4 regions of the Mesorhizobium sp. WSM4810 genome follow, and region 4 is predicted to be linked to each of the others. Evidence: riboswitches for the same ligand, from Rfam matches in the RefSeq annotation. Region 4 holds a riboswitch; each other region holds the start of a gene.
What was found. Region 4 has a riboswitch for cobalamin ahead of metE (5-methyltetrahydropteroyltriglutamate--homocysteine S-methyltransferase). Riboswitches for the same ligand answer to the same signal wherever they lie in the genome.
Positions count from the first base shown of each region.

Region 1: it holds a riboswitch for cobalamin, as region 4 does, so the genes downstream of both, AC0L3O_RS07900 (CbtB domain-containing protein) here and metE (5-methyltetrahydropteroyltriglutamate--homocysteine S-methyltransferase) in region 4, are expected to answer to the same signal.
Region 2: it holds a riboswitch for cobalamin, as region 4 does, so the genes downstream of both, AC0L3O_RS07725 (DUF1636 family protein) here and metE (5-methyltetrahydropteroyltriglutamate--homocysteine S-methyltransferase) in region 4, are expected to answer to the same signal.
Region 3: it holds a riboswitch for cobalamin, as region 4 does, so the genes downstream of both, AC0L3O_RS16800 (aromatic ring-hydroxylating oxygenase subunit alpha) here and metE (5-methyltetrahydropteroyltriglutamate--homocysteine S-methyltransferase) in region 4, are expected to answer to the same signal.

Region 1 covers NZ_JBVVQV010000004.1:135,447-139,546, reverse strand. The annotation lists gene cobO (cob(I)yrinic acid a,c-diamide adenosyltransferase) at 1-450, opposite strand, end outside; gene cobU (bifunctional adenosylcobinamide kinase/adenosylcobinamide-phosphate guanylyltransferase) at 452-949, opposite strand; gene AC0L3O_RS07905 (CbtA family protein) at 972-1,736, opposite strand; gene AC0L3O_RS07900 (CbtB domain-containing protein) at 1,766-1,945, opposite strand; cobalamin riboswitch at 1,983-2,191, opposite strand; gene AC0L3O_RS07895 (heparan-alpha-glucosaminide N-acetyltransferase) at 2,510-3,502, shown strand; gene AC0L3O_RS07890 (methyltransferase family protein) at 3,499-4,005, shown strand; gene AC0L3O_RS07885 (MerR family transcriptional regulator) at 4,009-4,100, opposite strand, start outside.
Region 2 covers NZ_JBVVQV010000004.1:98,749-102,848, reverse strand. The annotation lists gene AC0L3O_RS07730 (winged helix-turn-helix domain-containing protein) at 203-1,402, shown strand; cobalamin riboswitch at 1,432-1,636, shown strand; gene AC0L3O_RS07725 (DUF1636 family protein) at 1,675-2,109, shown strand; gene cobW (cobalamin biosynthesis protein CobW) at 2,106-3,143, shown strand; partial or broken gene AC0L3O_RS07715 (cobaltochelatase subunit CobN) at 3,162-4,100, shown strand, end outside.
Region 3 covers NZ_JBVVQV010000010.1:118,987-123,086, reverse strand. The annotation lists gene AC0L3O_RS16820 (ABC transporter ATP-binding protein) at 1-387, shown strand, start outside; gene AC0L3O_RS16815 (DUF680 domain-containing protein) at 578-814, opposite strand; gene AC0L3O_RS16810 (DUF680 domain-containing protein) at 889-1,113, opposite strand; gene AC0L3O_RS16805 (DUF680 domain-containing protein) at 1,181-1,387, opposite strand; cobalamin riboswitch at 1,894-2,096, shown strand; gene AC0L3O_RS16800 (aromatic ring-hydroxylating oxygenase subunit alpha) at 2,210-3,457, shown strand; gene AC0L3O_RS16795 (FAD-binding oxidoreductase) at 3,481-4,100, shown strand, end outside.
Region 4 covers NZ_JBVVQV010000016.1:45,591-49,690, reverse strand. The annotation lists gene metK (methionine adenosyltransferase) at 1-698, shown strand, start outside; gene AC0L3O_RS22040 (adenosine kinase) at 807-1,799, shown strand; cobalamin riboswitch at 2,187-2,387, shown strand; gene metE (5-methyltetrahydropteroyltriglutamate--homocysteine S-methyltransferase) at 2,503-4,100, shown strand, end outside.

The sequences.
Region 1 (4,100 bases), on a different contig from region 4:
CGTGTCGAGATCGAGATAGTCGTAGCGCAGCGCGATGTTCAACTCGTCGAGCACCAGAAGGCTAATCGATGGATCGGCCATTAGCTCGAGCACCTTGGCCCAGGCAGCCTCGGCGGCGGCGATGTCGCGCTTCAAATCCTGCGTTTCCCAGGTAAAACCCTCGCCCATCGTGTGCCAGACGACCCGGTCGCCGAAAGCGGCAAAGGCGTCCTTCTCGCCGGTATGCCATTTGCCCTTGATGAACTGGACGACGCCGACACGCCTGCCGTAGCCAAGCATCCTCAGCGCCAGCCCGAAGGCGGCGGTGGTCTTGCCCTTGCCTGGCCCGGTGTTGACGATCAGCAGTCCCTTCTCGACCGTCTTGGCCGCGACCTCGGCGTCCTGCACCGCCTTGCGCTTGGCCATCTTGGCGCGGTGGCGTTGCTCGTCCCTGTCATCGATATCGGTCATATCACTTCACCTTGAGCGGCAGTCCCGTCACCATCAGCAGCACCGTGCCGGCGACGGCGGCGACCTGCTGGTTGAGCCGGCCGGCGGCATCGCGAAACCGGCGGGCAAGCGCATTGTCAGGCACGATGCCCTGGCCGACCTCGTTGGAAACCACGAACCACGGCCCGCGCGGCCGCGACAGCACATCCGCCAGCCCTCGGCATTCGGCCTCAATGTCGCGTTCGGCCAGCATATGGTTGGACAGCCACAGCGTCAGGCAGTCGATCAGGACAGGCCGGCCGTCAGGCAGCGCCCCGATCGCGCCGACGAGATCGAGCGGCGCATCGATCGTCGTCCAACCGTCGCAACGCCGCGCTCGGTGCAGCGCGATGCGTTCGTGCATCTCGTCGTCATAGGCTTGCGCCGTGGCGATGTAGGTCCACGGCGCTGGACAGGCCGTCACCAGGCTTTCGGCATGCGCGCTCTTGCCCGAGCGTGCACCGCCGACGACCAGGGTCAGCTTGCTGCCTGGAGCAGCGCGATCAGGCAAGGCTGTCGCGCAGGCCGGTTGCGGCGCCGGTCAAGCGGCCGCGCACCACGCCGACGACAGCGCCGAGCACCAGCCAGAACACCAGATTGGTCAGCGTCACCGCCACCACGAACTGGTGGTGCATGCCTTCCGGGATCGGCGATTCGAAACTTTCGGGCTGCGGCGCGCCGACAATATGCGGCGCGACGATCAACGCTACGGCAAGAAGGGCCAGCGGCAGCGATTTGCGAAAGGCGAGCAGCCCGAGACCGGCAGCCGTCGCCACCACGGTCGCCGTCCACCAGATCTGGCGCTGGGCGAAATCGGCCGCCGGCATCGCCGGCAGTTCGGGCGGCAGGCCGAGGTTCGGGGCCAGCGTGAACACCGCGAAGCCGGCAAGGCCCCAGAACAGGCCCTGTCGCCAATTGCCGATGCCGCCGGCGAATTCCGAAGCGGCGACCAGGATCAGCGCAAAGCCGATGCCGGTGACGACGTTGGCAACGACGTTGAAGGCGAAGCGCTCGAAGCCATCGGCCGGCGCCCAGCCTTCCTCTTCCGCGGTGGCTGCTTCAGCCGGCACGGCGCTGCTCATGGCATTGCTGCCTGCTGCGGCCGGCGCCAAACCATGGTCATGCGTGTGACCACCGCCGGCCTGTTCGTAGACTTCCGCCTTGAGGATGAGTGGCACCGTGGCGTAGGCCTGCATGCAGGCGAGAACGACGCCGGCCACAAGCCCTGCCATCGCCGCGATGAACACGACGTTGCGAAACAGTGTCATGGTGTCAGCCCCTCGTCAGTGGCCCCCCGTCAGTGGCATGGAAAGCCCATCGAATGGCGATAGTCGTGAGCGGCATTGTGGACCGCATCGATATGCGAGAAGCCGACAAAGCCCATGACGAAAACGCCGAGAAATGCAGCAAGCGCCAACTGCACAAAGCGCGACTGCGAGGAGACGGAAGCGCCGAGCGAGACGGAAGCGGTATTCATGTCTTGTCCTTTCGCCCTCCACCCGAGGGCATAGAAGTCAGTTCTCCTGTCGCCGGCAGGTCTCCTGGCTCGCGGATCAGCGCCCTTCCCCACCTTCCCGAAGAAGCTCTTCCCGAAGAAAATCTTCAGTGGCATATGGAGAGGACTACCGCACACAGTTGCGGGGGCAGCCACGGCATCGGGCGAATTTGCCCCTACCGCATTCCCTCTTGGTTCCAAAACGGAACCGACGACGGCTGCGACTATAGGCAGAATCGCCGCGCCCGGCAAACCAAATTCCGCCAGCTAGCAGCGCGAATGCGCCGTCAAGGTAATCGTTTCTCGTGGGCTCTTCCTTCTCCCCTTGTGGGAGAAGGTGGCCTCGCGAAGCGAGGTCGGATGAGGGGTGTTCCAGCTTGGCACCAACAGCGCTCCGGCCAGCACCCCTTCAACCGTCTTGGCGCTGCGCGCCAATCCACCTTCTCCCACAACAAGGGGAGAAGGAAGAAGGAACGGCGCCTGTCTTCTTTTGTCCGGGGCAACCATGATAATCGTCTTGCAGCACTGAATCAGAATTGCGAGACCATGACCATTCCTACGCCGGCCGTTCAGGACCGATCCAGGCGCATCATCGCCATCGACGTCGCCCGCGGCATCGCTTTGCTTGCCATGGCGAGCTACCATCTCACCTGGGATCTCGAATTCTTCGGCTACACCGATCCCGGCCTGACCGCCTTTGGCTGGTGGAAATTCTACGCGCGCTGCATCGCTTCGACCTTCCTGTTCCTGGTCGGCGTCAGCCTGTTCCTCGCCCATGGCAAGCAAATCCGCTGGAACGGCTTCTGGAAACGCTTCGCCATGGTCGGCGGGGCGGCGCTCGCCATATCGGCCGCCACTAGGCTTGCCACACCCGACAGTTTCATCTTCTTCGGCATCCTGCACGAGATCGCGCTCGCCAGCCTGCTCGGCCTGGCGTTTCTGCGGCTGCCGGCGCTGGTGACGCTGGTTGTCGCAGCTTTCGTCATCACCGCGCCGCTCTACCTCAGGTCCGGGATCTTCGATCATCCGGCCCTGTGGTGGGTCGGCCTGTCGGCAACCAACCCGCGCTCCAACGATTATGTCCCGCTGTTTCCATGGTTCGGCGCTGTGCTTGTCGGCATCGCAGCGGCAAAGCTTGCCTTCGCCTCCGGCGTGCTGACGCGGCTGGCGGGCCTGGCGCCCGGCCGCTGGACTAATCCGCTGGTCTTTATCGGCCGGCACAGCCTCGCCTTCTATCTGATCCACCAGCCGGTGCTGATCGGCTCGGTCTGGCTGACTTCGCAAGTCATGCCGGCAGCCGTCGAAACCAGGCAGGTCACCTTCCTAAAAGAATGCCAGGCATCGTGCGAGCAATCGCGCGACACGGAGTTCTGCAGCAGCTATTGTGTCTGCATGCTCGATACGCTCGAGGGCGAGGCCACGCTTGATCGGCTCTACCGCAACGACCAGGCTGCTGAATGGAAGGCGCGTCTCGACGAACTCGCCGGCGCCTGCACTGCCAAGGCCGACGGCACTTTGATGGAGGGAGGAGCACAATGACCGACCATCAGCAGAAACCGGGCCAACAGAAACCGGGACAGCAAAAACCGGGGTTTATACCGTGGCCGCCGCTGATCTATGTCGCGGCCATCGCCGTCAGCATCGCGCTTGGCTTGCTTTATCCGCTGCCATGGATCGGCGGCCTTTTGGGCGACATCCTGTTCGCGGCCGGCTGGGTGGCATTGTTCGGCGTCGTCGCACTCTGGTTCACGGCGATCCGCATCATGATCCGGGCAAAGACGACGCTCCACCCGAACGCCGTGCCGGACCATCTGGTTACATCGGGCCCCTTCGCCGTCAGCCGCAATCCGATCTATCTGGCCAACACGCTGCTGATGATCGGCGTTGCCCTTATCTCGGGGAACGTATGGTTCCTGCCGCTGGCGATCATCGCCGCCTTCGCAACGCAGAAAATGGCGATCGAGGGCGAGGAAAAAGTTCTGGCAACGAAATTCGGCAAGAAATACCGGGATTACGCGAAAAGGGTGCGGCGCTGGATTTGAGCTTCAGGTGTTGACGCCAAGCTCCACCAGCCGCTCGACGCAGGACTCTTCGGCCTGGTCGAGTTCGGCCAGGGTCTCTTCGAGGTCGCGGCGCT
Region 2 (4,100 bases), on a different contig from region 4:
TTCGGTGAAGCAAGTCAAACCTTGTTCAAAACACGGTGCTCGACGGCATATCCGGAAAAACTGGTCCGATCCGCTCCTGTTTGATTTCCTTCACTGTTTACTCCACTTTTCTCTCCTGACATGGATGCCGCCAAAACCCTGCTAGCATGGCGCGGAATCATCGCTCCCACCTTTGGTCAAACGCCGACAGAGTGCCGTCTGCATGAAGGAAAAAATCTCGCTCGCCATGGCCCGGCGCATCGCGCTTGCCGCACAGGGGTTTGCCGATCCTCGCCCTAACGGCACGCCCGATCGCCGCCATCTGGCCCGTGTGCTTGGCCGGACCGGTCTGCTGCAGATCGATTCCGTCAGCGCGGTGGTGCGTGCCCATTATATGCCGCTCTATTCGCGGCTTGGCCCCTACCCGCTCGCCCTGCTCGACAACGCCGCCGTGACGCGCAAGCGCAAAGTCTTCGAATATTGGGCGCACGAAGCCTCCTTTCTGCCGGTCGAGACCTATCCGCTGATGCGCTGGCGCATGGAACGGGCCGAACGTGGCGAGGAAATGTATAACGGGCTGGCCAAGTGGGGCCGCGAGCGCGCCGCCTACATTGAAGATATTTATCGCGAGGTCGTCGAACGCGGCCCGATCGCCGCTTCCGCCCTGGAAGGCCAGAAAGGCTCCGGCGGCTGGTGGGGCTGGAGCGACGCCAAGCACGCTTTCGAATGGCTGTTCTGGGCCGGCCGCATCACCACGGCGTCACGTCGTGGCTTCGAGCGGCTTTATGATCTGCCGCAGCGCGTGCTGCCGCCGGAAATACTTGCCCTGCCGGTGCCCTCGCCTGAGGATGCGCACCGCGAATTGCTGCGCATCTCCGCCCGCGCCCACGGCGTCGCCACAGCAGGCGACCTGCGCGACTATTTCCGCCTCTCTCCCGCTGATATCAAAGGCCGCATCGAGGAACTGGTCGACGGCGGTGATCTTTTGCCGGTTCGGGTCGAAGGCTGGAGCAAGCCCGCCTATCTTCACAAGGACGTTCGTTTTCCGCGCAAGATCGAGGCGCGCGCCTTGCTCGCTCCGTTCGATCCGGTAGTCTTCGAACGGACGCGTACGGAAAGACTGTTCGACTTCCGCTATCGCATCGAGATCTACACCCCTGCTGAAAAGCGCCAATACGGCTATTATGTGCTGCCGTTCCTGCTCGGCGAAAGGATCGTGGCGCGCATCGACCTTAGGGCTGACCGCCGGGCCGGCGTGCTGCGCGTCCATGCCGCCTATGCCGAGCCCGGCGCGCCGCCGCAAACCGCCGCCGAACTTTTTGAGGAATTGCAGTTGATGCAAGGCTGGCTCGGGCTCGAACGTATCGAGGTCACGCCTGCCGGGGATCTGGGTTCGGCTCTCGCCGACATTGCGGCGTCGTAGACGTGCGTTGACACGACTGCCTCCACAAGCCTAAATCCGGTTCAGACGGTCTCCTCTCGGCAAAGGGAGGAGCCAAGAGGGAATGCGGTGCGAAATCTCGATTTCAAATCCGCGGCTGTCCCCGCAACTGTAAGCGACGAGCCAAGGCCGATAACCACTGGGAAAAATCCCGGGAAGGCGGCACGAAGGCGATGACCCGCGAGCCAGGAGACCTGCCGTCTAGGACTTAAGAATCCGATCGCCTGGCGGGTTTTCCGGGCAAGGAGCCTGATTTGGAACGCGACAGCAGTTTTTCGGCTGAGACAGCGGGCGTATTGTCCGGCGATGATGATGCTCTGGCCGACGTCACCGTGATCGTCTGCGCCTCCTGCCGTGACGAGACCGGCTCCGACGGCCATCCTCGCGCCGGCGAATTGTTGGCCGAAGACACGCGCCGCGCCGCCTCTGGCGAAAACATCCGTATCCGCAGCGTCGAATGCCTCGGCAACTGCAAGCGCCGCCTCAGCGCCGCTATCCTGCGCGACGGCTGCTGGAGCTATGTCTTTGGCGACCTGACCGCGACCAGCGGCGCCGATCTCATCACCGGCGCAAAACTCTTCGCCACCTCGACCGACGGCCTCATGCCATGGCGCGGCCGCCCCGATTGCCTGAAGCGCGGCCTCGTTGCCCGCATCCCTCCCCTCGACCTTTTGAAGGACCAGATATGACCACTTCCGTCTCGCGCGTGCCCTGCACCGTCGTCACCGGCTTCCTCGGCGCCGGCAAGACGACGCTGATCCGCCATCTGCTCGAAAACGCTGGCGGCAAGCGGCTGGCCATCATCGTCAACGAGTTCGGCGACATCGGCATCGATGGCGAGATTCTTAAGGGATGCGGCATCGACACCTGCCCTGAGGAAAACATCGTCGAGCTGGCCAATGGCTGCATCTGCTGCACCGTCGCCGACGATTTCGTCCCGGCGCTCGACCAGATCCTGTCGCTGACGCCCAGGGTTGACCATATCCTGATCGAAACCTCCGGGCTGGCCCTGCCCAAGCCGCTGGTCCAGGCCTTCCAGTGGCCGACGGTGAAGAGCCGGGTGACGGTCGACGGCGTCATTGCCGTGGTCGACGGACCGGCGCTGGCCGAAGGCCGCGTTGCCGACGACATGGACGCCCTGCAGGCGCAGCGCGCGCAGGACGAGACGCTCGACCACGACGATCCGGTCGAGGAGGTGTTCGAGGACCAGCTCGCCTGCGCCGACCTGATCATATTGTCGAAGAGCGACCTGATGGACGCCGCCGGCTCGGCCCGCGCCAATGCCGTCATCGGCAAGCACGCCGCCCGCGCGGTGAAGATCGTGCCGGCCTCGCAGGGCAAGGTCGATCCCTCCGTGCTGCTCGGCCTCGGCCTTGCCGTCGAGGACGACATCGAGAACCGCAAGACCCACCACGATGACGAGCTCGATCACGAGCATGACGATTTTGACTCGTTCGTCATCGACATTCCGTCGATTGCCAATCCCGAAGAGCTGGCTTTGCGTGTCGCCACGGCGGCGGAAGAAGAAAACGTACTGCGCGTAAAAGGCTTCGTCGAGGTCGGCGGCAAGCCGATGCGGCTGTTGCTGCAGGCAGTCGGGCCGCGCGTCAACCACTATTACGACCGCGCCTGGACCGCCGCCGACGATCGCCGCTCCCGCCTCGTCGTCATCGGCCTGAAAGGGCTGAACCGCCCGGCGATCGAGCGTATCCTCGCCGGCTGACCTCAGGCACGAGCCGCGATGCACATCCTCACCACCACATCCGCCTCGCTCGACGATCTTGCCGAGCCTGTCGATCTCAGGCAGACGCCTGCGGATGTCGTGGCGCTGTCCTTCACCGACAGCGACCTGGCCGGGCTGGCGGCGGCGTGGCAGGCGGACGCGGATCGGCTGCCGTCGATGCGGCTGGCGGCTCTACGTGACCTGCGCCATCCGATGTCAGTAGACCTCTGGATCGACAGCGTCGCCCGGCACGCCAGGGTTGTTCTGGTTCGCATCCTCGGCGGTTACGACTGGTGGCGCTATGGCTGCGACCAGCTCGCCTCGACCGCCCGCGCGCACGGCATAAAACTGGCGCTGCTGCCCGGCGAATGCCGCGACGAGGATTTGCGGCTGATCGAAGGCTCGACGCTGCCGCGCCAGGAGCTCGACGGCCTGCTCGGCTATTTCCGCGAAGGCGGCCCGGAGAATATGACGGCGCTGGTGCGGAGGCTGGCAAGTCTCGCCGGATCAGACGTGGCGGTCGCGGAGCCGGTTGTCGTGCCGAAGGCGGGATTTTATGAGCCGGGATTGGGGGGCGTAGAAAGACCGGACTTTTCAAATGCCGGCGTTCCTTCGCGCCCCCCTCTGTCCTGCCGGACATCTCCCCCACTTGGGGGGAGATTAGCCGTCACTGACCGCATCGCGAATTCTGTAACGTCTAACGTTGACAACAGCGTCGATGACGGGGCGATCTCCCCCCTTGTGGGGGAGATGTCCGGCAGGACAGAGGGGGGCGCGAAGGAACGCGGCCTTGCAGCCATAGAATCCGCCCCCATCATCCCCATTCTCTTCTACCGCTCGATGCTGCTCGCCGCCGACGTCGCGCCGATCGACGCATTGTTTGAAGCGCTGCGGCAGCGCGGCATGGCCCCCGTGCCGATCTTCGTCTCCAGCCTCAAGGACCCGGCCTCGCTCGCC
Region 3 (4,100 bases), on a different contig from region 4:
CTGCCGGCGACGATCGACAAATCAGGCAACCCGACCATCGTCAGCCATGTCGGCGGCCGCAAGGCGACGGTGCCGATCGCCACGCCGGCCTCGGCGACGGGCGCTTCGGTGAGCTTCGGCGTGCGGCCGGAGGATCTGACGATCGCCACCGGCGCCGATTATCTTTTCGAGGGAACAGTGGACTATGTCGAGCAGCTCGGCGAGGTCCAGCTCGTCTATGTCGACATCGGCCGCGCCGACCTGCCGCTGGTGACCAAGCTGCCAGGCAATGTCGAGGTCAAGCGCGGCGCTGCGCTGCGGTTGAATGCCGATGCCGGCGACCTGCATATTTTCGATGCCGACGGACATTCATTCACGCTCCACAAAGCGGAAGCAAAGGCAGCCTGAGAGGCGGCAGCCGAACTGATGGAGTTTGGTGACCCAAAAACAAGAGCGGCGGGCAAAGCCCGCCGCTCTTGTGCGTTCCGGTCGCTGTTAGAGCGACGTGCGTCCAAGTGGACGCACAAAAGTACGCTCTAACACTTTAACGCTGCGCATCGTGCTTTCCGAAAATCGAACCGATTTTCGGGCCGATGCGCTAGCGGCCGAACAGGCTCCGGTCGCTGCCCTGCGGGGCGGACTTCTGTAAGTCGCCCGACGAGTTGAGCAGCTTGTAGACCGGCGAGCCGGTATTGCGTACCGAAGACGTCTGCGTGTTGTCGACGTTGATGGTCGCCTGCTTGTTGATGTCGGTTCCGCCAAAGTTGTCGCTACCGGCAAAAGCGCTGCCGGCAGCAATCAAAAGCGCGGCAGCGGTAAGAACGATCTTCTTCATTTTCAAAACTACTGGATTTTCTTGGTTCCACCAGCGCGGCGGGCAAATGCCGCCGCCGCTGTTGGAACGAACTGTTAGTTGTTGCCGAACAGGTTACGGTCGCTGCCGTTGACGGGTTTCTCGTCAGCCGGAACCGGATTCTGCGCCGAAGCCGAATTCCGAATCGAAGCCGTGTACGAGTTGCTGTCGACCGCGGCGGCCGGTTGGTTGGCACCGTTCGATCCAAAGTTGTCGCTGCCGGCAAAAGCGCCGCCGGAGACCGCCACAATGGCTGCGGTGGCAAGAATGAGCTTCTTCATTTCAAGTACTCCTGAGTTCCTCAGATCCCGAGCGGCGGACCGCCACTTTGCTGTTTGGGACCAGCTGTTAATTGTTGCCGAAAAGGTTGCGGTCGGCGCCCTGGCCAACGGGCTGCTTTTCAGCGTGAGCCGGCGTCTGGACAGAGGCCGTATACGAGCTGTCGATCGCAGCAGTCGGCTGGTTGGCGGCGTTGGACCCATAATGGTCGCTGCCGGCAAAGGCGCTGCCGGTGATGGCCAGAACGGCGACGGTAGCAAGAGCGATCTTTTTCATTTTTAGGACTCCAGTATCTTAGTCTTCCGTCCGGCTAGCGGCGTGTCTTGGGAGGATGCGCGTCGTTCGGACAGCCCCGATGTGGGAAGGCCATTCGGCGGATTCCAATCACGAAGTTGTTCCATGTGGACCAAGAATCTACACCTTGAAATTGTACCAGAGGCATCTACTACCATGGTTTTATGGTTTGTTTTCAATATCTTATTCAAAATTAGCCATTCATGATTTGACGGATTGGCGAATTTGCGTTCACAGCGTGCTGCACGCATTGTCAACAGAAACGAACCGTTCGGTTCGATTTTAGAAGCGGCTAATAGTCACTTTTGTAAACTGTTATCCTTCCTGATCTCCGCCGCGGGTCGGATTCGATGTCACGGCAGAAGACAGTGGCCGCCGAAAAAGTGGTGTTTCAGCCCTGCAGATATAAACCTGCTGGTTTCGCCCGCCGTGTCGCGCCGCATGGATACGATGTCGCTTTCATGCCGACAGTCAGCCGGCCGGCATGATTAGATCACGCCATCTCAGGTGCCGCTTGGTGACGACGAAGCGGAGAATTGGGAAGCCGGTCAGAACCCGGCGCTGCCCCCGCAACGGTGGTGGAGTTCAAGTCGCAACGGGAGACCACTGGGCCACAAGCCTGGGAAGGTGTCGCGATGAGTCCGCAAGGACACTCCAGAGCCCGGAAACCAGCCCGAGATTTTTAGACTCGACTGATCGCGGTGGGCGGTCAAGAGGTGGATGATGCATCTCCGGCCCTGTCGCCGGCGTGCAAGCGGTCCTCCCTCCATCACCACCAGTTCAGTCCTTACACGAGGACAGGACATGGACGCGCGCAACGACATGCTGAGGCTCTTGCACGGCCGTAGGCAAGGCTATTCGCTCGAGCAGCCCTTCTACACCGATCCAGATTTCTTCAAGCTCGACATGGAGCTGATCTGGTATCGCGACTGGCTGTTCATCGGCCACGATTGCGAGTTGCCGAAACCTGGCAGCTACATCACCGCCCAGATCGGCGACTATCCGGTCGTGCTGGTCCGCGACCAGCAAGGCAAGATCAATGCCTTCCACAATTCCTGCCGCCATCGCGGCAGCCGTGTCTGCAATGCCGACAAGGGCACTGCGGCGAAGCTCGTCTGCCCCTATCACCAGTGGACCTACGAACTGGACGGCCGGCTGTTGTTTGCTCGCCAGATGGCAGACGGCTTCGACAAGAGCCAGTTCAGCCTGAAGCCGGTGGCTTGCGAAAGCGTTGGCGGCTACATCTTTATCTGCCTGGCCAACGAGCCGGCCGACTTCGCGCCGATGCGCGCCATGATCGAGCCTTACCTCCTGCCGCACCGGCTGCGCGAGGCAAAAATCGCCTTCGAATCGACCATCGTCGAGAAGGGCAACTGGAAACTCGTCTGGGAGAACAACCGCGAGTGCTACCATTGCGCCGGCAACCATCCGGAACTCTGCAAGACATTCCCGGAAGCGCCGACCGTCACCGGCGTGCAGGGCGCCGACAGCGATCCGGAGATGCTCGCGCACTGGGCGAAATGCGAGGCGGCGGGCTTGCCGAGCAAGTTCCGCATCGATCCTGCCGGGCAGTATCGCGCCACCCGCGCGCCGCTGCTGCGCGACGCCGTCAGCTATACAATGACGGGCAGACGCGCGGTGAAGAGGGGCCTTTCCGACAGCGTTTCCACCGACCGTATCGGCTCGCTGCTGCTCTATCACTATCCGACGAGTTGGAACCACATCCTCGGCGATCATGCCGTCACCTTCCGCGTGCTGCCGATCAGCGCCACGGAAACGGCCGTCACCACCAAATGGCTTGTCCATAAGGACGCGGTCGAAGGCGTCGACTACGACCTCGCCGAGCTTACCCATGTCTGGACCGAGACCAACGACCAGGACCGTCGCATTGTCGAGGAAAACGCCTTCGGCGTCCTGTCGCCGGCCTATGAGCCCGGCCCCTATTCGGAACTGCATGAGGGCGGCGTCATCCAGTTCGTCGAATGGTACGCCTCCTTCATCGGGCCGCGCCTTGCCGAAGCCGGGCGGCCGGCGCTGCGCAGCGTCGCCTGAACGAGGTCAAGGGGATGAATGCGATGTCGGACCTTGGCCTCTACCGCCATCTCGACGAGATGGCGCCCTGGAACGACAGGCTCCAGGTGCTGGAAGTCATCGGCGTCAGCGACGAGGCGCCTGACGTGAAGACCTTCACCTTCCGCTCTGACAACCAGACCTGGTTCCGCTACAGACCGGGACAGTTCGTGACGCTGGAACTGCCGACCACCGAGGGCCCGATGATGCGGACCTATACGCTGTCGTCCTCGCCGTCGCGGCCGTTCTCGATCGCGGTGACGGTGAAAGCGCAGGCCGGCAGCCTCGGCACCCGCTGGATGTTCGACAATCTGACACCCGGCGTTCACGTGAAGGCCTATGGGCCGGCGGGCGACTTTTCGCTGCACAGCCATCCAGCGGCCAAGTATCTGTTCATTTCGGCCGGCTCCGGCGTGACGCCGATGATGTCGATGCTGCGCTGGCTGAACGACTGCGCGCCATGGACAGATGTCGGCTTCGTCAACTGCGCGCGAAAGCCCGAGGAGATCATCTTCCGCAAGGAGCTCGAGCTGCTCGGCAGCCGCATGCCGGGCCTGACGCTCGGCTTCATGATCGAGGAGCGGTCCAGCCGCGAGGGCTGGTTCGGCCATATGGGCCGGATCGA
Region 4 (4,100 bases):
GCCTTGGCTGGCTTCGCCCGGACGTTAAATCTCAAGTGTCGGTCCGTTATGAGGGTTTGCGCCCGGTAGCGCTTGATACCATAGTCCTGTCGACGCAGCATGACGAGGAGGTCTCACAAGCCACAGTCCGCGAAGGCGTCATTGAGGAGATCATAAGGCCGGTCTTGCCCCACGACTTGGATACGACGGGGATAAGGTTCCTGGTCAATCCAACAGGCCGGTTCGTGGTCGGTGGGCCGCGCGGCGACTGCGGGCTCACCGGACGCAAGATCATCGTCGATTCCTACGGTGGGATGGGGCGTCACGGCGGCGGCGCCTTTTCGGGCAAGGACCCGTCCAAGGTTGATCGCTCGGCCGCCTATGCGGCGCGGTACGTCGCAAAAAATGTCGTTGCAAGCGGCCTTGCGGATGTCTGCGAGGTTCAGCTTGCCTACGCGATCGGTGTGGCCGCGCCGGTGTCTATCCTGATCAATACCTTCGGAACCGCAAAGATCGACGAAAAAAGGATCGAGCGCGTCGTTCTTGAGCTTTTCAATCTCCGACCGAAAGGCATCATCAAGATGCTTGATCTCTTACGCCCAATATACCGCAAGACCGCGACATACGGACACTTCGGCCGCGAAGAGCCGGAGTTCACGTGGGAAAGGACGGACAGAGCTGAGGACCTGCTGCGTGAGGCAGGACCGGCAGCAGCGTGATGCGCCGATGTTGGATGCAGCGGCATACGGCAACTCCATTCCACACCTGCAAAAACCCGCCCGCGCCCGGCGCGGCAGAGGGTGGGTTTTTGGCGGAGATATGAATAGATGCTGGACTATGACGTGCTTTGTATCGGTAATGCCATTGTCGACATCATCGCCCAGTGCGACGAGGCATTCCTTGAGACGAACGGCATCATCAAGGGCGCGATGAATTTGATCGACATGAGGCGCGCCGAGCTGCTCTACAGCCGCATGGGCCCGGCCCTCGAAGCCTCCGGCGGCAGCGCCGGCAACACGGCGGCGGGCGTCGCCAGCTTCGGCGGCCGCGCCGCCTTCTTCGGCAAGGTCTCGAATGACACGCTCGGCGAGATCTACGCCCATGACATGCACGCCCAGGGCGTCGCCTTCGACACCAGGCCGCTCAATGGCGAACCGCCGACGGCGCGCTCGATGATCTTCGTCACGCCGGACGGCGAGCGCTCGATGAACACCTATCTCGGCGCTTGCGTCGAGCTCGGTCCGGAGGATGTCGAGGCGGACAAGGCGTCGGGCGCCGCCGTTACCTATTTCGAGGGCTATCTGTGGGACCCGCCGCGCGCCAAGGAAGCGTTCCGGCAGACGGCGAAGCTCGCCCACGCAGCCGGGCGCGAAGTGTCGATGACATTGTCGGATTCGTTCTGCGTCGACCGCTACCGCGAGGAGTTTCTGGAGCTGATGCGCTCGGGCACCGTCGACATCGTGTTTGCCAACAGCCACGAGATCAAGTCGCTGTACCAGACCGCCTCGTTCGACGAGGCACTGGCGCAGATCCGCACGGATTGCAGGATCGCCGCCGTGACCTGTTCTGAAAAGGGCTCGGTGATCGTGCGCGGCGGCGAGACCGTGGTGATCAAGGCGACCGCGATCAAGGAACTGGTTGACACGACAGGCGCCGGCGATCTCTATGCCGCCGGCTTCCTGCATGGCTACACGCAAGGCCGCGACCTGCAGACCTGCGGCGACCTTGGCTCACTGGCGGCCGGATTGGTGATCCAGCAGATCGGCCCCAGACCCCGGCAGAATTTGCGCCGCGAGGCTGAACAGGCGGGTTCGCTGTAGGGCGGCATTTCCGCCACGTGTTGCCCACCTTCCTGTTGTGCAGGCTGTCCAGACGAGCGCGTGTAAATCGAACGCGTACCAGTCCGAGAAGGATGGCGGTTTTTCTCCAAATTTCTGGTTGTTGAGGCTCAGGAACGTTGTCGCACTTCGGGCCAGTACTGCCCGATCATGAATGGCCAACACGCGCCATTTTTGACGAAGTCGTTTTGGGACGGGATCGTACAAATGGCAGATTGCCCGAGCGGCCAGGCACAGCCTGCGCACACCGGAGAGTGGCGCAGAAGGCTCAGCTCTACGGCGACCTCCGAATTGGGAGCCGCAGGTGAACAGTTCACATAAACACATAAACATTTCTTTATACCTCATTGACAACAAAGCGGGCTGCTGCGATTGTCCGCGTGTCGTGGTTCTCCGCTAGGCGTTGCCGTAGCAGAGCTAAGAGGGAAGCCGGTGCAATGCCGGCGCTGCCCCCGCAACTGTAAGCGGCGAGCCAAACCCATCAATGTCACTGGGGCGAACTGCCCCGGGAAGACGGGGCAGAGGCTGTGACCCGCGAGCCAGGAGACCTGCCACGGTAAACAACGTCCACGGGCGGGGTGTCTGGTGGCCGCGGCAGCTCGGCGTTTATGCCGGCCTGCTAGCGCCTTCCTTGTCCCCGCCGCAACCATCGGGGTATGGAATGAATGTCTCCCAGCAAGTTCCCATAGCAACGCTTGGCATGCCGCGTGTCGGTCGCCGGCGAGAACTGAAATTCGCGCTCGAAAGCTACTGGTCCGGAAAATCTTCTGCTGCCAACCTTCTGTCGACGGCGAAGGCACTCCGTGCCGCCAGCTGGAGCGAGCAGCACGACCGCGGCGTGTCGAAAATCCCGTCGAACGACTTCTCACTGTATGACCATGTGCTCGACACCGCAGCAATGGTCGGCGCCGTGCCAGCTCGTTACGGCTGGACGGGCGGCGAGGTCCCGCTCGACATCTACTTCGCGATGGCGCGCGGGACGCAAGGCGATACTGCGGGTTGTGGACACGCCAGTCACGGGCATGCAGTTCAGGGGCAGCGCGTAACCGCGATGGAAATGACCAAATGGTTCGACACTAACTACCACTACATCGTGCCGGAGCTGAGCCAGGATCAGACATTCGCGCTCTCGTCGACGAACCCAGTCGATCACTTTCTGGAGGCAAAAGAGCTTGGCATCCATACACGCCCGGTCATCCTTGGACCGGTCACCTTCCTCAAGCTGGCGAAGTCTCCCGACCAGGGTTTCGATCCGATAGCGCTCCTACCGCGGCTGCTGCCCGTCTACGAGCAACTCCTGCGGACGCTGGAGCTCTCGGGGGCGGACTGGGTGCAGATTGATGAGCCGGCGCTTGTGCTCGATCTTAACCCGATCGAACGAGCTGCCTTCGAATTCACCTACGGCCAGCTGTCGAAAGCCGCGCCCAAGTTGAAAATTATGCTGGCTACCTATTTCGGGCCGCTCGGGGACAATCTCGAGACCACGCTTTCGCTGCGCCTGGCGGGCCTACATCTCGATCTCGTGCGCGCTCCCGAGCAGTTGGAGACGGTTGGTCGGCTCGCACCGAAGGATCTGGTGCTCTCACTTGGCTTGATCGACGGCCGCAACGTCTGGCGCGCGAACCTGGCTGCCATTCTCGACCGCATCAAGCCGGTCGTTGCCGGCTGGCCGCTGGATCGCGTCGAGATTGCGCCTTCCTGCTCGATGCTTCATGTGCCGATGGACCTGCGGATGGAGACCGCGCTGGATGTGGACGTCAGTTCGTGGCTGGCATTCGCCGCCCAGAAGACTGAAGAGCTGCTCGTGCTGGCCCAAGCCTTATCCGAAGGCAGGGAGGCCGTAGCAGGCTCACTGAAAGCTTCTGCCGAGGCGGCCGCCGCGCGCGCAATGTCTACAAAGGTCCATGATCCGCTCGTCCACGGTCGAATTAGCAGCATTGACGGCGTCATGAAGCAACGAAAGCGCGCATTTGCCAAGCGCTCGAGAGTCCAGGCCGACACGCTCCGCCTGCCGCCGTTCCCGACGACGACCATCGGGTCCTTCCCGCAGACGCACGAGGTGCGCAGGGCGCGCTCCGCTCACGCGAAGGGCCGGCTGAGCTATGTCGACTACCAGGCCTTCCTGAAGAAGGAGACTGAGGCGGCTGTGCGTTGGCAGGAGGAGATCGGGCTGGACGTGCTGGTACACGGCGAGTTCGAACGAAACGACATGGTGCAGCATTTCGGCGAGCAGCTGTCCGGCCTCGCCTTCACCCAGCATGGCTGGGTGCAAAGTTACGGCTC